Regions from separate parts of the Pantoea sp. SGAir0183 genome, predicted to be linked through region 2. Evidence: predicted binding sites of a transcription regulator. Region 2 holds the regulator's gene; each other region holds the start of a gene.
The links. Region 2 encodes PhoB, which activates phosphate uptake and scavenging genes when phosphate is short. Its sites were predicted from a motif close to CTGTCATAAAACTGNCNNAT; they were not measured.
Positions count from the first base shown of each region.

Region 1: the regulator PhoB is predicted to act here: its motif matches at 5,443-5,462, upstream of uvrB (excinuclease ABC subunit UvrB).
Region 3: the regulator PhoB is predicted to act here: its motif matches at 4,452-4,471, upstream of glpT (glycerol-3-phosphate transporter).

Region 1 covers NZ_CP028053.1:3,062,674-3,070,831, reverse strand. The annotation lists gene bioA (adenosylmethionine--8-amino-7-oxononanoate transaminase) at 1-400, opposite strand, end outside; gene bioB (biotin synthase BioB) at 486-1,517, shown strand; gene bioF (8-amino-7-oxononanoate synthase) at 1,517-2,668, shown strand; gene bioC (malonyl-ACP O-methyltransferase BioC) at 2,652-3,407, shown strand; gene bioD (dethiobiotin synthase) at 3,404-4,075, shown strand; gene C1N59_RS14225 (ABC transporter ATP-binding protein) at 4,076-4,798, opposite strand; gene uvrB (excinuclease ABC subunit UvrB) at 5,681-7,702, shown strand; gene yvcK (gluconeogenesis factor YvcK family protein) at 7,704-8,158, opposite strand, start outside.
Region 2 covers NZ_CP028053.1:3,315,632-3,323,789, forward strand. The annotation lists gene C1N59_RS15495 (cobalamin-independent methionine synthase II family protein) at 57-1,160, opposite strand; gene C1N59_RS15500 (PstS family phosphate ABC transporter substrate-binding protein) at 1,440-2,360, opposite strand; gene phoR (phosphate regulon sensor histidine kinase PhoR) at 2,374-3,693, opposite strand; gene phoB (phosphate response regulator transcription factor PhoB) at 3,708-4,397, opposite strand; gene sbcD (exonuclease subunit SbcD) at 4,595-5,791, shown strand; gene C1N59_RS15520 (SbcC/MukB-like Walker B domain-containing protein) at 5,788-8,158, shown strand, end outside.
Region 3 covers NZ_CP028053.1:4,256,140-4,264,297, forward strand. The annotation lists gene udp (uridine phosphorylase) at 1-152, opposite strand, end outside; gene C1N59_RS19805 (dienelactone hydrolase family protein) at 455-1,291, shown strand; gene metR (HTH-type transcriptional regulator MetR) at 1,719-2,636, shown strand; gene C1N59_RS19815 (YehS family protein) at 2,721-3,200, shown strand; gene C1N59_RS19820 (carboxylate/amino acid/amine transporter) at 3,389-4,252, opposite strand; gene glpT (glycerol-3-phosphate transporter) at 4,610-5,950, shown strand; gene yigL (sugar/pyridoxal phosphate phosphatase YigL) at 5,992-6,792, opposite strand; gene pldB (lysophospholipase L2) at 6,847-7,839, opposite strand; gene rhtB (homoserine/homoserine lactone efflux protein) at 7,954-8,158, shown strand, end outside.

The DNA.
Region 1 (8,158 bases), 250 kb from region 2:
TTTCTCCCCGACCCAGCCAGTACTGCAACGCCATCTTCATTGCCACTTCGACGGCAACGGAGCCGGAGTCTGCAAGGAATACGCACGCCAGCGCGTCAGGTGTCATCGCCACTAACTGACGACACAGCGCCACCGCGGCGGGATGCGTAATCCCGCCGAACATCACGTGGGACATCTGGGCCATCTGCTGCTGCAGGGCCTGGTTCAGGCGTGGATGGTTGTAACCATGAATCGCCGCCCACCAGGAGGACATCCCGTCTACCAGTGTGCGCCCATCCGCCAGCTGCAGCGTGTAACCCTGTGCCGCCACGACCGGGTAACAGGGCAACGGTTGCTGCATGGAGGTGTAAGGATGCCAGATATGCTGGCGATCGAATTCGGCGTCCTGAAGCGTAAACATCGTAGTTGTAAACCAAAATAAAAAGATTTAGTTTACAAGTATAACCACGTTAACTGTCGGGATGACACCTTTTTTGGAGTACGTAATGTCACAACGTTGGACGCTAGCCCAGGCACAGGCCCTGTTTGAACGCCCGTTTCTTGAACTGATGTTTGAAGCACAGCAGGTACATCGCCAGCACTTCGATCCGCGCCAGGTTCAGGTCAGCACACTGCTGTCGATTAAAACGGGTGCCTGCCCGGAAGACTGCAAATACTGTCCGCAAAGTGCCCGCTACAAGACCGGGCTGGAATCAGAGCGCCTGATGGAGGTGGATGAGGTCCTGCGTTCGGCGCAAAAAGCGAAAGCGGCCGGATCCAGCCGCTTCTGCATGGGCGCGGCGTGGAAAAACCCCAGCGATCGCGATATGCCTTATCTGGAAAAAATGGTCGAAGGCGTGAAAGCAATGGGCATGGAAACCTGCATGACGCTGGGAACGCTGAGCGACAGCCAGGCCCAGCGTTTAGGTCGCGCCGGGCTGGACTTTTATAACCACAATCTGGATACCTCGCCCGAGTTTTACGGCAACATCATTACCACGCGCAGCTATCAGGAACGACTGGATACGCTGGGCAAGGTGCGCGAGGCTGGTATCAAGGTCTGCTCGGGCGGGATTGTTGGCCTGGGCGAAACGGTTAATGATCGCGCCGGGTTGCTGGTGCAGCTGGCCAACTTACCGACGCCGCCGGAAAGCGTGCCGATCAACATGCTGGTCAAGGTGAAAGGCACCCCGCTGGCAGACAATGACGATGTCGAACCTTTCGATTTTATCCGCACGATCGCCGTCGCCCGCATCATGATGCCTGCCTCCCACGTACGTCTGTCGGCGGGCCGCGAACAGATGAATGAACAAACCCAGGCGATGTGCTTTATGGCCGGGGCTAACTCGATTTTTTACGGTTGCAAGCTGCTGACCACGCCAAACCCGGAAGAAGACAAAGATATGCTGCTGTTCCGCAAGCTCGGACTGAATCCGGAACATACTCAGACCGCCCATGGCGATAATGCGCAACAGCAGCAGCTCAGTGAGCAACTGCTCAATGCCGACACAGAAAAATTCTATAACGCGGCGCTGTAATGGGCTGGCCGCAACGCATACAGCAGGCGCTCGCGCAACGCCGTGCTGAAGAGGGCTGGCGCGAACGGCGCGTGGTTGACGCCAGTCAGACGCGCCTGATCCGCTATGCAGGCCGGGATTATCGTCACTTTTCCAGTAATGATTATCTTGGGTTAAGCCAGCATCCGGCGGTGATTGCCGGATGGCAACAGGGCGCGGCACTGGCCGGGGCGGGGGCAGGCGCATCCAGCCATGTCACCGGTTTCCAGGCTCTTCATGCCACCCTGGAAGCGCAACTGGCCGGGTGGCTGGGTTATCCCCGGGCATTACTGTTTATTTCCGGCTTTGCCGCCAACCAGGCGGTCATTCACCTGCTCGCCGGGAAAAACGATCGCATTCTTGCTGACAAGCTGAGCCATGCCTCGTTGCTGGATGCTGCAAGTCACAGCCCTGCGCAACTGCGTCGTTTCGCCCATAACGATCCGGACAGTCTGGCTGTGCGGCTGAGTGCGCCCTGTGAAGGGCAAACGCTGGTGGTCACGGAAGGGATCTTCAGCATGGATGGTGACAGCGCGCCGTTACAGACGCTGGCGGCGCAGTCGCGTGAGGCAGGGGCCTGGTTACTGGTTGACGATGCGCACGGCATTGGCGTCACAGGTGAGCAGGGGCGCGGCAGCTGTTGGCAACAGGGCATTAAGCCCGAACTGCTGGTGGTCACCTTCGGTAAAGCCTTTGGCGTCAGCGGCGCGGCATTGCTGTGTGATGACGCGACGGCCGACTATTTTGTGCAGTTTTCGCGCCACCTCATCTACTCAACCGCCATGCCGCCAGCACAGGCCAGCGCGTTACTGGCCGCCCTGAAACAGGTGCAGGCAGGCGATGGACTGCGCCAGCGCCTGAGCCGCAACATTGCCCATTTCCGCCGGGGCGCCTCCTCCTTGCCCTGGTCGCTTATGCCGTCATCCAGCGCCATCCAACCGTTACTTGTTGGCGATAACGCCCAGGCGATGGCCTTGTCGGCCCGTTTAGCCGAAGCCGGTTGCTGGGTCAGCGCGATTCGTCCGCCTACCGTACCGCCGGGCACGGCACGTTTGCGCATCACGCTGACCGCCGCGCATCAGCCAGACGATATTGATGTCCTGCTGGAGGCACTTCATGACGCTGCACATTGATAAACGTGCCGTAGCCAGAGCCTTTGGGCGCGCGGCGTCGTGTTACGACAGGCATGCCGAACTGCAACGGATGAGCGGGGATGCGCTGCTGGCATGGGTGCCAGCCCAAACCGGTCCACAGGTGCTGGATGCGGGCTGTGGCACCGGCTGGTACAGCCGGCTATGGCGCGACCGTGGGAAACAGGTCATGGCGCTGGATCTGTCGCCGCAGATGTTGCATCAGGCCCGGCAAAACGCGGTGGCGCATCATTATCTGGCGGGCGACATCGACGCACTGCCGTTGGCCGATCAGAGCATTGACCTGTTATGGAGCAATCTGGTGGTGCAATGGAGCGATGATTTACCGGCCGCGCTCAGGCAGTTTACGCGGGTGCTGAAACCCGGCGGCTGTATGCTGTTTTCAACGCTGAGCGCGGGATCGCTGCATGAGGTTCACGAGGCCTGGTCGCATCTTGACGCGCATGTGCACGCCAACCGCTTTCTGCCGGCGCAGGCGATCGCCGCGGCCTGTGCTACACAACGGCTGCGCTGTCACGCGCAAACCGTCACCCTGCATTTTCCCGATGCGCTCAGCGCCATGCGCTCTCTGAAGGGCATTGGCGCAACGCATCTGCATGCCGGACGGGCCGATTATGTGCTGACGCGTCGCCGTCTGGCACAGCTTGAAGCCCACTGGCCACGGGACGAACAGGGTTTCCGCCTCAGTTATCATTTGATGTATGGAGTAAGTGAATCATGACACGCTGGTTTATCACCGGTACCGATACTGAAGTCGGTAAAACCGTTGCCAGTAGCGCCCTGCTGCAGGCGGCGAGCGCAGCAGGCTACCGCTGTGCGGGCTACAAACCGGTGGCCTCGGGCTGTACGTTAACCGCAGAAGGCATCCGTAACAGCGATGCGCTGGCGCTGCAACGTTACAGCAGTGTGCCGCTCTGCTATGAGCAGGTGAATCCGCTGGCCTTTATGGAGCCGACATCGCCGCATATCGTCAGCGCAGAGGAAGGCAGGCCAATTACCTTTTCAACGCTATCGGCAGGGCTTCGCGAGCTGGAGCCGCTGGCTGACTGGATTCTGATTGAAGGCGCGGGCGGCTGGTATACGCCGCTGTCTGAAACGCAAACCTATGCCGACTGGGTTGAGACTGAACGGCTACCGGTGATTTTGGTGGTGGGTGTAAAACTGGGCTGTCTTAATCATGCCATGCTGACCGCCGAGGCGGTAAGGGCGCGTGGACTGCGACTGGCTGGCTGGATTGCCAACACGGTTCAGCCGCCCGGCCAGCGTTATCAGGCATACCTTACGGCCCTGAAGGAGCGCCTGCCCGCGCCTTGTCTAGGTGTCATTCCCTGGTTAGCGGATGACAGCCAGCAGGCGGACTGTGGTCACTATCTGACGCTACCGGATTAATCACGCCATCGTCAGCCATTTATCGAGCGTACCGTCATCCAGCAGGGTGACGTTACCCTGCGCCACATTACGCCCGCGATGCAACAGCAAAAAGCTGTCAGCGACGCGCCGAATCAGGGAAACCCGCTGCTCCAGCAGCAGAATCGTCAGGCCGTACTCCCGGTTAAGACGCCGAATCAGGTTACCCATCTCTTCTTCCAGCCAGGGCGCCATGCCATCGGCGGGCTCATCCAGAATCAGCAGGCGTGGCTGTAATACCAGCGCGCGGGCAAGGGCCAGTTGCTGCTGCTGGTAAACCGGCAAATCCCCGCTGCGCTGTTGACGCAGCGAATAGAGAGCCGGCAGAAGATCAAAAATCATTTCCGGAATAGGCCGGTGATTTTCGCGCGATTCAGCGCCTGCCAGCAGGGCAATCAGTAAGTTATCTTCTACGCTCATCTGCGTGAAAATATGTCGTCCCTGTGGCACGTAACCAATGCCCTGGCGTGCACGTTGATCGGCAGGCTGCGACAGCAAATCCTCTGGCGGCGAGCCATCCTGCTGCCAGCTAATCGTGCCGCTGTTGATGGGAAGCTTACCCATGATGCAGTTCACCAGCGTGGTTTTTCCCATGCCGGGACGTCCCAGTATGCCGGTACAGGTGCCGGGGGGCAGGTCAAGGTCCACATTCCAGAGAATATGATTTTTTCCGTAAAACTGATTCACCGACCGTAAACTTAGCATCTGACGCGCTCCTTCCAGATAATTAACCTGAATGTTTTGCTGCTCATAACGGGTAAATCGCACTACCAGAATAGCAGGGCTATGACTGCTGCTGTGGCGCATGACATCCTGATCACAGAGCATGCAATTACCGGGCCAGAGTCGGAGTGAACGAAGTTTGCGCGCTTAACATGCGGAATTTTGACGGTTTAAATATAAGCAAAAGTGAACAATTGACGGGCGGGACGACTGCGTAGCGCGATGAGGGTGCAGGAAAAATGAGCGTCAGGTGCAGTTGCCCATAAATGGCGCAGGCAGTCTGCTGTAAAAAACAGCAACCTGAAAAGCCAGACGATCAACGTTGAATGCGCGCCATGCATTGCGCTAAAACAACGCTATTGGCGTTAAAAATTTCGCTAAAAAAAATTTTTTTTCATCAAAACGCGGCGGCAGAAAAAATTATGCACAGCCGATATTCCAAGGCCTCTCATCAGTTATCCACTATTCCTGTGGATAACCTTGTGCATTAGATAATGAAAACAGGTTAGAAGCGAGGAAATACGCGGCCTGGTCACGTAATGATGACAATCTGGGCTTTTTTTACTTACTATTAAAAATCAGTGTGTTAGTAAAAAACAAGCCTGCCGGATTGGACGCGATTCATCAAACTGCAATTTTATGACACAGGCTTGACAAATGTTAAATCAATACGTGGCTTGGGGATAACCTTGCGCAACAAAAACGGGTGTTTGCCTGGGCAAAAGTGCCAGAGTCAAGTAAAACCTGACGACAATACTGTGCATCATCACTGGTATTATATCCAGTATTTTTTTCTGGCAAAATTGCCATAGCAGAGTAAAATAATGGGCTGCCCGCCGTCTTTCTTCTGCAGGAACCGCATTCATGAGTAAAGATTTTAAACTGAACTCCGCTTTCAAGCCTTCTGGCGATCAGCCGGAAGCGATCCGCCGTCTGGAAGCCGGACTGGAAGACGGCCTGGCGCATCAGACGCTGTTAGGCGTAACCGGATCGGGTAAAACCTTTACCGTTGCTAACGTTATTGCCGACCTGAATCGTCCTACCATGGTGCTGGCTCCTAATAAGACGCTGGCGGCGCAACTGTATGGCGAGATGAAGGAGTTCTTTCCCGAAAACGCCGTAGAGTTTTTTGTCTCGTACTATGACTACTACCAGCCCGAAGCTTACGTGCCCAGTTCGGATACCTTTATCGAAAAGGATGCGTCGGTTAACGAACATATCGAGCAAATGCGCCTCTCCGCGACGAAAGCGTTGCTGGAAAGGCGCGACGTGATTGTCGTGGCCTCTGTGTCTGCCATCTACGGCCTGGGCGATCCCGATCTGTATCTGAAAATGATGCTGCACTTAACGCGCGGCATGATAATCGATCAGCGCAGCATCCTGCGTCGCCTGTCGGAGTTACAGTACACGCGTAACGATCAGGCGTTTCAGCGCGGGACGTTCCGGGTCCGGGGCGAAGTCATTGATATCTTCCCGGCCGAATCTGACGATATGGCCCTGCGGGTTGAATTATTCGATGAAGAGGTGGAGCGGCTGTCCCTGTTTGACCCGCTTACCGGTCAGGTCGAATCGGTGGTGCCGCGCTTTACCATTTACCCTAAAACGCACTACGTTACGCCGCGTGAGCGTATCCTGCAGGCCATGGAAGACATCAAGGTTGAACTGGCCGAACGGCGCAAGATCCTGCTGGAAAACAACAAACTGCTGGAAGAGCAGCGTATTACCCAACGGACGCAGTTTGACCTTGAAATGATGGGGGAGCTGGGATACTGCTCAGGTATCGAAAACTACTCCCGCTATCTGTCTGGCCGCGGACCGGGGGAAGCGCCGCCGACCTTATTTGACTATCTGCCGGCGGATGGCCTGCTGGTTGTCGATGAGTCGCACGTAACCATTCCGCAGATTGGCGGCATGTACCGCGGGGACAGGGCGCGTAAAGAGACGTTAGTCGAATATGGCTTCCGCCTGCCTTCGGCGCTGGACAACCGCCCCATGAAATTTGAAGAGTTCGAGGCGTTGGCCCCTCAGACCATTTATGTCTCCGCCACGCCAGGCAAATACGAGCTGGAAAAATCGGGCGATGAGGTGATCGATCAGGTGGTGCGTCCGACGGGGCTGCTGGATCCGATCCTTGAGGTGCGGCCCGTGGCGACTCAGGTGGACGATTTGCTGTCAGAGATCCGCCAGCGCGTTAACGTCAATGAACGCGTACTGGTCACGGTGCTCACCAAACGCATGGCCGAAGACCTGACGGAGTACCTGGAAGAACACGGTGAAAAGGTGCGCTATCTGCACTCTGACATCGATACCGTCGAGCGCATGGAAATTATTCGCGACCTGCGCCTGGGCAAATTTGATGTGCTGGTGGGCATCAACCTGCTGCGAGAAGGGCTGGATATGCCGGAAGTCTCGCTGGTGGCCATTCTGGATGCCGATAAAGAGGGGTTCCTGCGTTCCGAGCGCTCCCTGATCCAGACCATCGGGCGCGCTGCACGTAACATCAATGGTAAAGCGATCCTCTACGGCGATAAGATCACGCCTTCCATGGCGCGCGCCATTGAAGAAACTGAGCGCCGTCGTGAGAAGCAGCAGCGCTACAACGAAGAGAATGGCATCGTACCGCAGGGCCTGAATAAGAAAATCACCGATATTCTGGAACTGGGCAATAACGTGGTGAAAACGCGGGGTAAAGCCAAACCCGGCAAGCGCAACGCCGCCGAGACAGAGACGGATTACCTGGCGTTGTCACCGCAGGCGTTGCAGAAAAAGATCCACGAACTGGAAGGGCAGATGCAGCAGCATGCGCAAAACCTGGAGTTCGAACAGGCTGCTGGCCTGCGCGATCAGCTCCAGGAACTGCGCACGCTGTTTATCGCGGTGTCCTGAGTCAGTTAAACCGCTGAATGGCGTGCTCCAGCGCGCCGCGCAGCAGCTGGCGGTCGTGACGATATTTAATATCTGCGGCCTCCAGCGGCTCCTGGATGATCAGGCGGTTGTCGATCAGACTGACGTCCGTGGCCGGTCCGACAACCACGGCGTCGATGACCCGTTTACCAATCGCCTCTTCCATTATTCTCAGCTTATCCGCCACGGTCAGCGCCGCCGCCGCCGGACTGAGTTCACGGCCCAGGTTGCCGATAAACACCATGTTCGCGGGCGTGCGGCGCAGCGCCTGCGCCATCTCTTTCATTAACAGAATGGGCATCAGGCTGGTGTAGAAGCTGCCTGGCCCAATCAGAATCAAATCGGCTTCTGCAACGGCATCGAGCGCTTCGCGCGTCGGTTGCACCACAGGATGCAGCATTAACGCCTGTGGTGGTGCGCGCATCTCATCAATGGCGG
Region 2 (8,158 bases):
CGTCTTTTTATGCACAAGTGGCGCATACATTGCGCCACACTGCGCACTTTTGACGCTTACCAGACCTGATTCGCCACATCCACAACCAGACGAATCTTCTGCCACTGTTCCGCTTCGGTCAGGCTGTTCCCCTCTTCCGTTGAGGCAAAGCCACACTGTGGACTAAGGCAGATCTGGTCAAGGCTGAGGTACTGCGTCGCCTCCTGTAAACGTGCTTTTACCTGATCCACGTCTTCGAGTTCGCCGACCTTGGTGGTAATTAAACCAAGCACCGCCTGCTGATGACCCGGCCGGATAAAACGCAGCGGCTCGAAACCGCCGGAACGGTGGTTATCATATTCCAGGAAAAACGCATCGACATTAACAGTGCCAAACAGGATTTCGGCCACAGGTTCATAGCCGCCTTCTGAAATCCAGGTCGAACGGAAATTGCCGCGGCAGACATGCAGACCGACGGTCAGATCGGCCGGTTTATCCTCCAGCGCTTTATTCAGCACGCGGGCGTACGTTCGGGCCAGCTGCTCGGGATCGTCACCGCGCTCGCGGATCTCACGCTTTTGCTCGTCCGAGCACAGGTAAGCCCACACCGTATCATCCAGTTGCAGATAGCGGCAGCCTGCCGCATAAAAGGCGGCGATTGCGTCTTTGTAAGTCTGTGCCAGATCGTCAAAGTACACATCTAGATCGGGATACACCTCCGCGTCGATCACTTTACGTCCGCCACGGAAATGCAGCACGCTGGGACTGGGAATCGTCATTTTCGCCACGGCATCCCCTGCGATGCCTTGCAAAAAGCGGAAATGATCCAGCATCGGATGCCCGTCAAACCCCAGTTTGCCGGTCACTTTGACACCGTGCGCTTTGGTCTGTACGCCGTTGAACTGAATGCCCTGATCGGCTTCAAAATGTTCCACGCCTTTCAGGCCGTAGAAAAAGTCAAAATGCCACCAGCCGCGACGGAATTCCCCATCCGTGACCACTTTGAGGCCGTTTTCACGCTGTTTTGCCACCACATCACGGATGGCTTCGTTTTCAACCTCACGCAACTCGTCAGCGCTGATTTCCCCCGCCTGGTATTTCTCGCGAGCCTGTTTGATCGCGGCAGGACGAAGAAAGCTGCCAACGGTGTCGGCACGAAACGGGGCGGTTTGTCTTTGCATGATCACTCCTCGTCACGGCCAGATAATTTCGGCCGGGAATAGTTACATAATGTTATTTTAGCCTTCTGGATGGCTAAACGTCTAAATGCAGAGTGACATGCCGTTCTCTCAGCGGCAAACGAATAAAATTCACGTCGCCTGAAAAAAATTCATGTTGCATCGTCGCCGTCGGCTTTTCTGTCAGCGGCCGCAGGACAGACAGCCTGATCGGGCTTACGGGTCCGGAGGCAGGCTGTTTTACGGTGACGCTAACGACGTTTGTTGACGGGCAGGTGGGCGTTATTCGAGCGAAGCGCGAGCCTGAGCAATCTGCGCCGCAGAGAGCGGCAAATACCCGGCCTCGCTGACGCGCTGTTGCCCCTGACTGGAAAGCACCTGTCGTAAAAAGGCATCGACCAGTGGCGGTAAAGGTTTACCTGGCGCTTTATTCACATAGAGATAAAGCGGACGCGACCATGGATAGCGGCCGGTACGGATAGTCTCTGGATCCGGTGCCACCGCGTCGCCGTTTTTGGTCACCACGGGCAGCAACCTGACGCCGCTCAGATGGAAACCAAAACTGGCATAGCCGATGCTGCGGGGATTACCGGCTACGGCCTGTACCACGGCGGCAGAGCCGGGAAACTCGGCCACGTCATTGCGGAAATCGCCCTGACACAGCGCCTGCTGTTTGAAAAAGCCCCATGTTCCCGAGGCGGAGTTACGGCCATAGCGCTGGATGGGACGCTGCTGCCATTCTGTCTGGCGCAGTCCCAGGTCACCCCAGCGTTGTGGAACCTGATGCGCGCCGCAAAGCCGGGTGATGGAAAAAACCGCATCGAGCTGCCGCGGATCAATTTCACGCAGCGGGTTACGTTGATTGACCACCACGACCAGCGCATCCATTGCCACCGGCACGGCCAGCGGCGGATAGCCATAGCGCGCCTCAAAGGCCTGGCGCTCATCAGCCTGCATCGGACGACTCATCGCGCCCAGTTGAACGGCCCCGGCGGTCAACGCAGTGGGCGCGGTAGACGACCCCGAAGCCTGAACCTGAACGTTCACGCCAGGCGCCTGACGGCTAAAGTCATCTCCCCATAACGTCATCAGATAGCCGAGCGTGTCGGAGCCGGCGCTACTGAGATTTCCGGACAGCATGACGGGCTGCGCCTGCCCGAGGGCTGGCAACAGCGAAAAGAACACCAAGAGAAAAGCGCGCATCGTTCCGGTCCGTTCACGATTGATGAACGGCATTCTCCTGCATCCCGTTACTGACAATCAACCTTGGTGCCAGGGTAAATGTAAAACAGGTTTCCTGATGCGGGATGCTGGTGATCTCCAGCCGGGCATTATGGTGACTCAACGCATGTTTGACGATAGCCAGCCCCAGCCCGCTGCCGCCGGTCGCACGTGAACGCGCTTTATCTACACGATAAAAGCGTTCGGTCAGGCGCGGAATATGCTCAGCGGGAATACCGGGACCGTTATCGCAGACCTTAAATACCGCGCCCTGCTTGCTGCGTAACCAACTGATATCAATTCGTGTGCCGTCTGGCGTATGGTTGACCGCGTTGTAGACCAGGTTGGAGATGGCACTGCGCAATTGCTCGTCATTGCCAAACACTTTCAGATGCGGATCGGTGTGAAAATGGATTTGATGTCGCCCGCCGCTCAGCGTTTCCGCTTCATGTTGCAGCAGTTTCAACATGACCGGCACATCAACTTTTTCTTTCATATTGATGACCGGGGCCGCCTCAATACGCGACAGCGTCAGAAGCTGCTTCACCAGGCTGTCCATTCGGCGGGTTTGTTCTGACATGGTGTGCAACGCTTTGTCACGCGAACGTTGATTCATGACCGAGTCATTCATCATCTCCAGATAACCCTGAAGCACCGTCAGCGGCGTGCGAAGCTCGTGACTGACGTTGGCGAAGAAGTTGCGTCGTGCACCTTCCAGCTGGTGCATTTGCGTTACGTCGCGGGCCACCATCAACCACTGGCCTTCGCTGTAGGGCATAACACGAAATTCCATGTGATGCTGGTTATTCAGCACCAGCGTCAGCGGCTTGTCGAAATCGCGCTGACGCAGATAACGTGAAAATTCAGGATAGCGCAGCAGATTAAGGATATTTTGCCCGTTATCTTCGGGCCAGCGCAGCCCGAGGTGCTGCTGTGCCAGGCCATTGCACCAGAAGATGGTGCCCTCTTCCGTTGTCAGGATAACGGCATCCGGCAGCGACTCTGCACCACTGCGAAACCGTTTGATCAGATGACCCAGCTCACGCCGCCGACGTCGGTTGCGCAGCTGCATTTGATACAGACCGTAAAACAGCGGTTCCCAGCTTGCCTGACCGGAAGGCGGGGTCATCGTGCGATCCAGCCACAGCCAGTGCGACAGCCGCATCAGGTTATAAAAATGCCACAGTAAAATACCGACTACGCTGAGTAACAACAGCCACGGCAGATAGCCGAACAACAGGCCGAGTACCAGCGCAGGCAAACACGCCAGCACCAGTTCGGACAATAATCGCTTCCAGGAGAGGCGTTCCAGCACGATTAAAGCTCCGTTTAAAAGCGGGCAGAGAAACGATAACCTGTTCCGCGGACGGTTTGTACCATGCGATCGTGACCGGTCAGTTCCAGCGCTTTGCGCAGACGGCGAATATGCACGTCAACTGTACGATCTTCAACATAGACGTTGGTGCCCCAGACGTGATTCAGTAGCTGTTCACGGCTGTAAACACGTTCAGGATGGGTCATAAAGAAGTGGAGCAGCTTGTACTCTGTCGGCCCCATCTCCAGCGGCGTGGTTTCCGACATCACCCGGTGCGAGGAGGGATCCAGGCTCAGGCCCTGCATTTCAATTACATCTTCGACCGCCATCGGCGAAATGCGACGCATCACAGCTTTGATACGGGCCATGAGCTCTTTCGGGGAAAACGGTTTGGTAATGTAGTCGTCGGCCCCGACTTCCAGGCCACGCACGCGATCTTCCTCTTCGCCACGTGCGGTCAGCATCATGACCGGAATATCACGCGTCATCGCTTCACGTTTAAGGTGTTTGATAAACTGAATGCCGCTGCCGCCAGGTAACATCCAGTCCAGCAGGATAAGGTCAGGCCAGGGTTCAATCAGCTTACTGACGGCGCTGTCATAATCTTCTGCCTCAATCGGCTGATAATCATTTTGTTCCAGAACGAAACATAACATCTCACGGATTGGAGCTTCATCTTCCACAACTAAAATGCGCTTAGCCATTATGACTCCTGCAGGTAGGACGGCTTTCACTGATATTTGCGGCGCCATTATGCGTCAGTTTTGTGACACTTTTATGAAAAAGTTAGCCATAAAAACCGGCCTGCAACAACCATTTATGACAACATGACGACATGTTTTGTGGCTTTAGTGATGGAGCCAGTATAATCGCCGGGCGATTTGTTATGGCAGGGAGTGTTATGCGCATTATCCATACCGCGGACTGGCACCTGGGGCAGTTCTTTTACAACAAAAGCCGGGCCGCTGAGCATCAGGCCTTTCTGGACTGGCTGCTGGCCCGGATTGAAGAGCATCAGGTGGATGCGCTGATTGTGGCGGGTGATTTATTCGATACCGGCACACCGCCCAGCTATGCACGTGAAATGTTCAACCGCTTTGTGGTGGCGTTACAACCCAGCGGCTGTCAGCTGGTGGTGCTGGCAGGAAATCACGATTCGGTGGCGACGCTGAACGAGTCGCGTGAACTGCTCGCCTGCCTGAATACCCGCGTGATTACCACGCCGCAGGACGGGGACGATGTGCTGGTGTTAACGACGCGTCGGGGCGAACCGGGCGCGCTGCTGTGCGCCATTCCTTATTTGCGGCCACGCGATATTATGCGCAGCCAGGCCGGCCAGTCAGGACGCGATAAACAGCGCAGCCTGCTGGAGGCCATTACCGCCCATTATCAGCGCAGCTTTGCTGCCGCGCAGGCGCTGAATCTGGCGCTTCCCATCGTCGCGACCGGCCACCTCACTGCTCTCGGCGTCAGCAAAAGCGACTCAGTGCGCGATATCTACATTGGTACACTGGATGCCTTTCCGGCCTCGGCCTTTCCGCCTGCGGACTATATCGCGCTGGGGCATATTCATCGTGCGCAGCGCGTGGCCGACAGCGATCATATTCGCTACAGCGGTTCGCCGATTCCGCTCAGCTTCGATGAACTGGGCAGCGAAAAAAGTGTGTTCCTGCTGGATTTCAGCCCGTCAGGCCTGACGGTCACGCCCCTGACCATTCCCCTGTTCCAGCCAATGCAGGTCCTGAAAGGCTCGCTGGCGCAAATCACCCGGCAGCTCAGCCAGTTTTCTGCGCCCGACGGGACCAAACCGGTCTGGCTGGATATTGAAGTGACCACGCAGGAATATTTAAGTGATTTGCAGCGCCAGGTAGAAGCGCTGACGGCCTCCCTGCCCGTAGACGTTTTGCTGCTGCGCCGCAGCCGTGAACAGCGCCGGCACAGTCTGGCACAGCTGGATAAAGAAACCCTGAGCGAACTGAATGTGGAAGAAGTGTTTGCCCGACGACTGGCGCTGGATGACGCGCTGGACGCGGATCAGATTGCCCAGACCACCCTGCGGTTTAAACAGACGCTGTCGGATCTGGAGGAACAGCCATGAAAATTCTGACGCTGCGCTTCAAAAATCTTAACGCGCTCAAAGGTGAGTGGTTTATTGATTTTCGCACCGAGCCGTTTGCCAGCAACGGGCTGTTTGCGATTACCGGCGCGACGGGCGCCGGTAAAACCACGCTGCTGGACGCCATCTGTCTGGCACTGTATCACCAGACGCCGCGCCTGGGCGGCATCTCTCAGGGGCATAACCCCCTGATGACACGCGACTGTGCCGAGTGCCTGGCGGAGGTCGAGTTTGAAATTAAAGGCGAAGCCTGGCGGGCATTCTGGAGCCAGAACCGCGCGCGCGGCACCGCTGACGGTAAACTGCAGGCTCCCCGCGTTGAGCTGGCGCGCTGCGCCGATAATCAGATTGTGGCAGATAAAGTGAGCGATAAGCTCAAACTTACGGAAACGCTGAGCGGGCTGGATTTTGCGCGCTTCACCCGCTCAATGATGCTGTCGCAAGGCCAGTTTGCGGCGTTTCTTAACGCCAAAGCCAATGAGCGGGCAGAACTGCTGGAAGAACTGACCGGAACCGAAATTTATGGTCGTCTGTCCATGGCCGTGTTCGAACGCCACAAAGCGGCCAAAACGGCGCTGGAACTGTTACGCAGTCGGGCAGGCGGCATGGCGCTGCTTGATGAGGCAACCCGTACTGCACTGCACCAGCAAAAAAAGGCCCTCAGCGACGCTGAACACCAGCTGACTGCCGCGCTTGCCGTGGCGCAGGCGCAGCAACAGTGGCAGCAACAGCATCAGCAGGCTATTGCGGATACAGAGCAGGCAACCGCGGCCCTCGCAGTGGCAGAGCACGCCAGTCAGGCGGCAGAGCCGGATCGTCAACGTCTGGCGCGCAGTGAACCGGCGGAGAAACTGCGCGGTCCGTTGCAGCAACGTGACAGTCTGCTGGCCGAACGCAACGCGATGCGGGAACGTCAGCAGCAGCTCAGCCAACAGATGCACACGGCCACACAGGCGCATCATGTGTTGCAGCAACGCTATGCGGAAACGGACACGGCGCACGAACAGTGCCGACAGCAACAGCAGCAGCAGGAAACGCTGTTGACCGGGCAGGTCATTCCGCTTGATCAGTCTCTCTCTGCCTTATACGAGCACATTCAGCAGCTACAGCAGGATGCCGAACGGCAACAGCAACACTGCGCTCAGCGCGAAGCCGCGTTACACAGTGAAGCCCGCCAGGTGCGCCACCTGCAAGAGACGATTGCCCAACAGCATGCCCTACGTGAGCAGTTAGCTGACATGCCGCAATGGGGTGAACACCTTCCGATCTGGAAAGAGCGTTTTGCCCAACTGACCCGCTATGAAGCGGCACAGGCTGAGCTGGATCAGCAGATACAGCAGCAACAGCGCCACATTCATCAGCGCCAGGGGGATATTGAGCAGCTGGCACAGCAACTCACGCCACTGGATCAGGCCGCACAGCAGGCGCAGCAGTCCTTGTCTCAGGCTGAGCAAGCACTAACTTCCCTTCAGAACGCGCATCCACCTGAAGCCTTACGTCAGGCACTGAGCCAGCATCAGCAACAGCGCGAGGCGCGCCATACGCTGACGATAGTGGCCGCGCAGTGGCAACCCCTGCATCAGCAGCGCACGCAGTACGAAAAACGCCTGCATGAGCTTGAGACGGCTCAGCAGCAGGCTGAAAGCGCTTTGCTGACGTTAAGAGAAACCTGGCGACGGGAAAAACAGCAGCTCAGCGACGTAGAGAAAATTTGCCAGCTCGAAAGCCAGATTGCTGACCTGGAACAGTACCGCGCCCGGCTTGAAGCCGGGCAGCCCTGCCCGTTGTGCGGCGCCTGCGAGCATCCTGCGGTCGAAACCTATCGTGCTCTGGAAGTTAGTGCTAACCAACAACGTAAAGCCGAGCTGCAAAAACAGGTAGACGCGTTGAGTGAAACCGGGACGGCAAAGAAGGAGCAGATAAAGCAGCTACAGGCTCAACAGCAATCCCTGCGTGAAGAAATCACGGGTCTGACCCAACAACTTGATGCCCTTTCTCAACAATGGCAGGAACTGAGCAGTGAGCTGGCGCTCACCTTCCCGCTGACAGATACGGATGCAAGAATCGCGTGGCAGCAGGCGCAAAATCGCCACGAGCAGACGCTTACGGCCCGGCTTGACGCACTGGAGCAAGCCGAGCGCGCGGTGCTGGCGGCCAAAGATCACCACCTGCGGCAGCACCAGACATTACAACAGCATCAGCAAACGCTACTGTTGACTCAGCAGCAACTGGAAAGCCAGGACCAGGCGCTTCAGGCGTTACAGCAACAGCAGCGTCAGGCCGCAGAAAACGGCCAGCAGCTTGAAGCCGCGCTGGCACAGCAGTTCAGCGACGTGGCGTTATCTTTAC
Region 3 (8,158 bases), 940 kb from region 2:
GTGAACTCACGATGGGAAGCCAGGTGCCGGGGATCGTCCATCAGTCCGGCAATTTTTTTTACACGTTCCGGATCGCCAGGAACAATGGCCAGTGTCGCCCCCTGCAGGTCGGCTTTCGTCAGGCCAAGATGGAAAACGTCAGACTGTGTCATATCAGACTCCGGGTTAAGGAAAAACAGTACGCCACTTTACGTTACCCGACGGGTTAAATGTGTGACTGGTTTCACTCAAGAAAATGAAAGTTACATTTTCGGTGAAATTTTTAGTGATTAATATCACACGTTTATCTCAGACCTTCCGTAATGCTACATATGGTGATGTGGAAGGCAGCATGAGAATGTTAAAGAGAAGTGTATTTTAAAGGTTATAAGCTCTGTTACGCATTGCCCGGAACCAGTAATAAATGCCCAGGCTATAGTTACGTGATTGCGCATACGCTTGCACGGAGATAACGATGAAAACCGACGATAATATGACACAAAAATCAGCCGCAGGCGCGTTTGCTCCGGCAGTTCAGCCCACGGCTTCGACCACCATTATTACCGACAGCCCGGCCATCCACGCCGGTGAGACGTCTATTCCGAGTCAGGGTGAAAATCTTCCGGCTTTTTACGCGAAACCGCAGTCAGCAGACGGGCCGTTGCCTGTTGTGCTGGTCGTGCAGGAAATTTTCGGCGTTCATGAACACATTCGCGACATTTGTCGTCGTCTGGCGCTGGAAGGCTATCTGGCTGTCGCGCCAGAGCTTTACTTCCGCGAAGGCGACCCCAACGACTACAACGATATTCCTACGCTGTTTAAAGAACTGGTCAGCAAGGTGCCTGACAGCCAGGTACTGGCGGATCTCGATCATGCCGCTAACTGGGCGGCCCGCAACGGTGGCGATATCCGGCGGATGGGAATTACCGGTTTCTGTTGGGGCGGACGCATCAGTTGGCTCTATGCGGCACACAACCCGCAACTTCGCGCTGCCGTGGCCTGGTATGGTCGCCTGGTAGGGGAAAAAACCATGAAGCAGCAAAAACATCCTATCGATATTGCTGTGGATCTGAACGCGCCTGTGCTGGGTTTGTATGGTGGTCAGGATGACGGCATTCCGCTGGAAAGCGTGGAGCAGATGCGCCAGGCCTTACATGCTGCAAACGCAAAGGCAGAGATCATTGTGTATCCCGATGCCGGGCATGCTTTTAACGCCGACTATCGTCCGAGCTACCATGCCGAATCGGCAAAAGACGGCTGGGCACGTATGTTAGCCTGGTTTAAGCAGTACGGTGTCGCATCCACTGAGTGATAAAAAAGGGCGCGTAAGCGCCCAAACTCTCGCGTCGCCATCCAACACCCGCAAATCTGAGAGCTTTTCCGCGTTAAGCCTGCTCACAAGCCTGGTGGGTTTTCAGGCTGGATTGCGGAGTGTCCCATAGCCGTTCTGCAGCAACATAACGCGCCTCATTTTTTCTGCTATTTCTTGAGTGAATGTCGTCACCCTCCGGTCCGTTCCGTTTGGATAAGCAAATACTCATTTTTCAGTTCGCGCCGCACACCTGTACATGAAAAGCCGGGAGTAGGGTTATGGATTGGTATTTGCTATTCTCCAGAAATGCCTGGGTCAGTCTGATCGCCAGTCACGTTTAGCCGTCCAGATGTTTACACCGCTATATTCTGCGGGTACTGTATGTCTCTCAAGCGCAAATTATTCAGTTTCGATGTGAAGGACCCTCATGATCGAATTCAAACATCTCCGGACGCTTCAGGCTCTGCGGAATACCGGCTCGCTGGCCGCCGCGGCCGCCCAGCTTCACCAGACGCAGTCGGCGTTGTCACATCAGTTCAGCGATCTGGAACAGCGGCTCGGATTCCGCCTGTTTGTACGCAAAAGCCAGCCATTGCGCTTCACGCCGCAGGGCGAAATTCTGTTGCAGCTGGCGGAACAGATTCTGCCGCAAATTCAGCAGGCGCTTCAGGCCTGCCATGAGCCGCAACAGACTACGCTTCGTGTTGCCATTGAATGTCATAGCTGCATTCAGTGGCTTACGCCGGCACTGGATAAGTTTCGTCAGAGCTGGCCACAGGTGGTGATGGATTTTAAATCAGGTGTGACCTTCGATCCGCAACCTGCACTGCAACAGGGTGAGCTGGATATCGTTTTAACGTCCGATATTCTGCCGCGCTCGGGCCTGTTCTATTCACCGATGTTCGATTTCGAAGTGCGCCTGGTGCTGGCACCCGATCATCCTCTGGCTCAGGTCGAACATATCTCCCCTGACGCACTGGCCGACGAAGTGTTGATGATTTACCCGGTGCAGCGTCAGCGGCTGGATATCTGGCGTCATTTTCTTCAGCCCGCGGGCATCAGTCCTGCACTGAAGAATGTGGATAACACGCTGTTGATGATTCAGATGGTGTCGGCGCGCATGGGCATTGCCGCGCTGCCACACTGGGTAGTGGAGAGCTTTGAAAAACAGGGGTTAGTGATCACGAAAACACTGGGAGAGGGATTATGGAGTCGGCTTTATGCCGCCGTGCGTGACGGCGAGCAGCGTCAGCCTGTGCTGGAAGCCTTTATCCATTTTGCCCGTCAGCATGCCTGTGAACATTTGCCTTTTGTCAGGAATGCCGCGCATCCTGCAGCCGTTTAGCCGCATGAGCGACAAAGCTGCGCGGCGGCGGGCAAAATCCCCTATAATGCGCAGCCTGTTGACTGACCTTGAGACGATCTCACCATGACTAACAACGATATTTTGCGCAGCGTGCGCTATATGCTCGATCTGAACGATGCCAAAATGGTGGCGATTTTTGCCTTAGCGGAGTGCGAGGTTCCTCAGGCCGATATCACCAGTTGGCTGAAAAAAGATGAGGATGCGGCATTTCGCCCCTGCCCCGATGTCCTGATGGGCTATTTCCTGAATGGCTTAATCTTTCATCGCCGTGGGAAAAGTGAGGATGCCCCTGCGCCTTCCATCGAGCGTAAGATGAATAACAACATTTTCATGAAAAAGCTGCGTATTGCATTTGACCTGAAAACGACCGACATCCCTGATATCCTGAAAAAAGCCAACTTCACCGTGTCTCAGGCAGAGATTGGCGCGATCTTCCGTAAACCGGATCACAAAAACTATCGTGAATGCGGTGACCAGATTCTGCGTAATTTCCTCAAGGGGCTGACGATGATTCATCGCCCTGCGCCAGTTAAGCCCGCTTAAACCAGCCGCCGACTTACGCTCGTCCCGCCGGAGAAAGCGCACCGGGATAACAATGCGGTCCGCTCTGCCGGGCGAGCAGACGTCGTCTTGCTCGCCTTCTGCCGACGCGCGCCCCGTCCGCCATGGGATCGCAACAGACTGAGCGGCCTGCTACTTTTGGCGTCGATGCGCGGCGATGCCTTGTTTCTTCACTGTTGATTGTTCTTACCGACCACCCAGCGCTTATGGACCCACAAGGACGCTACTATCACGAGCGCACCGGCAATAAAGCTTGGCCAGTGTGGCTTTTGCTGCCATATCGCCAGGTTGACCAGCAAGCCTGCCGGCACATGCATGTTGTTCATGATGCCCAACGTGCCAGCATCGACCTGCGTAGCACCGTAGTTCCACATAAAGTAACCCAGTCCGGACGCCACCACGCCCAGCCAGACCAGAATGCCCCACTGCAGTGAGGTGGTCGGGAGTTTATGCGGGTTGCCCCAGACGGCCCAGGCCACCACCGCAATCAGCACCGCGCCCAGATAGAACCACGAAAAGGCCGTGTGCTGCGGCACAGGACGGGTTTCCTGCAAACGTTTGTAGCCCACCATACCTGCTGCAAAGCAAATATTGGCTAACTGTACCAGCAACAGGCCGAACCAGAAGTTATCGCTGACTTTGTCATAACGAATGATTGCCGCGCCCGCCACAGCCAGCAACGCACTGAAAATGTACCCTGCGCGCAGAGGCCGTCGACTGATCACGTCGTAGATCAACGTGACGTACAGCGGCGTCATCACGGTAAACAGCAGGAATTCAGACACGCTCAGATAGAGATAGGCTTCGAAACTCAGTAAATACATGATGCCCAGTTGCAGCATGCCTACCAGCATATACAGCAGGAGCGTAGAGGGGCGATAGCCGCGCCAGCGCAGGAAAGGCAAAAATACCACGGCCGCCAGCGCCAGGCGCATCAGCACCGAAAACCAGCTGTCAACCTGACCGGCAAGATACTCGCCAATCAGGCTGAATGAAAAAGCCCACAGAATGGTAGTAACAATCAATAAAAGCACGGTAACAACCCCGAAATAAACAGAGCGACAGTGTAAACAATGTCCGCACAGCAGGGAGATTTATCTGGTTGACATCTGTGCATTAACCAGGCAGTTACGCATTAATCTGCCGGTCAGGCTTTTTATCTTCTCATCGGGCATATCCTGTCAGCAGAAAAATGTGCGCATCAGCGCATCGGCCTGAGCTTTTTGCGCCAGATTGTCATAAATCTGTAACATATTTGTCATTCATCACAGTAAAGCCATGTATCTCTGTCTATTCTCTGCGCGAAATGGCGCATCCCGATCGCCGTTTTCTTGAGTTTTGCCCAACCTGCCGGGAATCAAAATCATAATGCGCCCTGGAGGGCCGCCGCTATGTTGAGTATTTTTAAACCTGCACCACACCAGCCCCGGGTCGAAGATCATCGTATCGATCCACGCTACCGTCGCCTGCGCTGGCAAATCTTTATCGGAATTTTCGTTGGCTATGCGGCCTACTATCTGGTTCGAAAGAATTTCGCCCTGGCGATGCCCTACCTGGTTGAACAAGGCTTCTCACGCGGCGATCTGGGTTTTGCGCTTTCAGGCATCTCCATCGCCTATGGCTTTTCCAAATTTATTATGGGTTCGGTGTCAGACCGGTCGAATCCACGGGTCTTCTTACCTGCCGGCTTAACGCTGGCGGCTGCTGTAATGCTGATTATGGGGTTTGTGCCCTGGGCAACCTCCAGCATTATGGTGATGTTCGTACTGCTGTTCATCTGTGGCTGGTTTCAGGGAATGGGCTGGCCGCCCTGCGGACGCACTATGGTCCACTGGTGGTCACAAAAGGAGCGCGGCGGCATCGTTTCTGTGTGGAACTGTGCGCATAACGTCGGCGGCGGGATTCCGCCCCTGCTGTTTCTGCTGGGGATGGCGTGGTTCAACGACTGGAAAGCCGCGCTATATATGCCCGCCTTCGGGGCGATCGCCATTGCGATTCTGGCCTTTGCCCTGATGCGCGATACGCCGCAATCTTGTGGATTACCGCCGATTGAGGCCTATAAAAACGACTATCCGGTGGATTACAACGAAAGTCATGAGGAAGAGTTCACTGCCAGACAAATCTTTATGAAGTATGTCCTGCCCAACAAACTGCTGTGGTACATCGCTCTGGCAAATGTGTTTGTCTACCTGCTGCGTTACGGCATCCTCGACTGGTCACCGACCTACCTGAAAGAAGTAAAGCATTTCACGCTTGATAAGTCCTCCTGGACCTACTTCTTTTATGAGTATGCGGGCATTCCCGGTACGCTGTTGTGCGGCTGGATGTCAGACAAGGTCTTTCGCGGCAACCGTGGTGCGACAGGGGTGTTTTTTATGACGCTGGTTACCGCTGCTACCGTCATCTACTGGCTAAATCCGCCGGGCAATCCCGGTGTGGACATGGCCTGCATGATCGCGATTGGCTTTCTGATTTATGGACCGGTAATGCTCATTGGTCTGCATGCGCTGGAGCTGGCACCCAAAAAAGCGGCTGGCACGGCTGCCGGGTTTACGGGGCTGTTCGGTTATCTGGGTGGCTCAGTCGCGGCCAGCGCCATTGTGGGTTATACCGTCGATTATTTCGGCTGGGATGGCGGATTCATCGTGATGATTGCCGGCGCCGTTATGGCGGTAGTGCTGCTGCTGTTAACCATGATCAGTGAGCACCGGCATAAGCAAAAAAGGGCATAACGGATTTGCCAGAAGGCCGGCTTACCGGCCTTCTTTTCGGATTACGACAGATAGAGTGTTCTCAGCGTCTCCGGGACGGCATCCTGGGCATTACTGCCAATCACTTCCAGTTCAGGTAAGGTGTCTTTCAGACGCTGATGGGCGTTAGCCATAATGCAGCCTTTGCCTGCCATACTCAGCATTTCGACATCATTCATACCATCACCAAACGCAATACAGTCTTTAAGCGTAAAGCCTAACTGTTTTGCCACCGCTTCCAGGGCATGGCCTTTTGACACGCCGCCTGCCATCACTTCGAGGCAGGTCGGCAGCGAAAAACTCACGTTAACCCTGTCGCCCCAGCGTGCTTCGATGGCCTGCTCCATAGGGACAAGGTGTTCCGGTTCTTCACAGGTAAAAAAGACTTTGCTGATGCCATCCGTCGGCAGCATGCCCGGCTCATAAACCTGATAGTGAAAATCGGACTCGCGAAAATAATCCTTCTCCGCCGGACTGCAGCGGCTGACAAACCACTCATCGTCGCGATAAACATGCGTCAGCACGTCCGGATGATGATACTGCAGACCAAACAGATCGTGGGCGATGTCCGCGTCCAGATTGTGGCTAAAAACCAGCTCCCCTGCCGGATTGTGAACGCGCGCGCCGTTTGACGTAATCATGTAAGCCGGAATCCCCAGCTTGTCACGCATTTGCCCGACATCGATGTGATGACGGCCTGTGGCAAAAATAAAGTGAATGCCCTGCGCGACCAGTTGCTGAAGCGTTTCGCGCGCATTGGCGGTCAGGCGATGTTCGGGAGAAAGCAGTGTGCCATCCAGATCGGACACAACAATGTGGTACATGAAAACCTCGGGTATCGGTGTCGGTTGGCCGTAGCCGGTAATGTAAATTGCGAACTAATGCTGCGATAAAAAGAAATCGACGATGGTATTGAGCGCTTCGGCGCGCATGCTGTCCTTTTCAAACAGGATCTCGTGGCGCGCGCCGCTGATAACCTGCGGTGTCCGGCCCTGACAGGGGTGACCGGCTGCCGCCATCGCGTCACAAAACAGATCCTGCGAGCGATTATCCACCACGCTGTCTTCACTGGCCTGCAGCACCAGCAACGGAGTCGTAATGTTATCCACCTGGCTCAGAATATTGCGCCCGGCATGAATCCCTTCTCTGACCCAGTGATACGTAGGTCCGCCCACGCGAATAGCCGGATCATCCGCATAAAAACGCAGACTGCGGCGGTAGCGCTCATGGCTGTGCGTTAACCGGTTGATGCCGAAAGGGTGCGCCCGCCAGCGCCCTGTGCCTAATGCATAACCCTCACGCACAGCGGGGCGCTTTTCCGCCCAGTCAAGAATCTTATGCGCCAGAAAAGCGGGTAACGGCAACGCAATCCCAAACATGGGAGCCACCAGCGCGGCGGCATGAAATGCACCGGGCTGACGCGCCAGGAAGAGCGTCAAAATCGCGCCGCCCATCGAATGAGCCAGTGCATAGCGCTGCTGATAATGACGGCTCACAATCTCTTTGAGATAAAGCGTTTCGAGGTCATCAACATAATGGCTGAACTCCACCACATGCCCGCGGTGAGAGTCATCCAGCAGACGATCCGATCGCCCCTGACCGCGATGATCGAGCACGATCACATCAAAGCCGCAGTGAAAAAGATCGTAAGCCAGTTCGGGATACTTAACGTAGCTTTCGATGCGCCCCGGCACGATAAGGATGACGCGTTTATGTTGCGGTGAAATGAACCGGACATAGCGCAATGTCAGGTTTCCAACGCCAGTGAATTCGCACTCTTCACGGCTGTGCCAGAAATCAAGCAGTGGACCAGTAGCAAAGGCGGCAAAGGCCTTTTCGCGTCGCAGCCAGCTTGCCCTGTGTTGCTTCATCCGCCCTCCTGATTGCCGGAAAAAAAGAGTCTGAACGGCCGCATGATGTCCATGGCTCTGCGCAGCATTCTGGCGTATTGTGTCACACTTCAGACGAGACCGGGAGTACAACCCATGACCATCGAATGGTGGCTGACCTACCTTCTTACCACCACAATTCTGAGCCTCTCACCCGGCTCAGGCGCGATTAACACCATGAGCACCGGCATCAGCCACGGTTATCGTGGTGCCGTCGCCTCCATCTCCGGGCTGCAGGTAGGGCTCGCGCTGCATATCGCCCTGGTAGGGGTGGGTCTTGGCGCGCTGTTTTCTCAGTCGC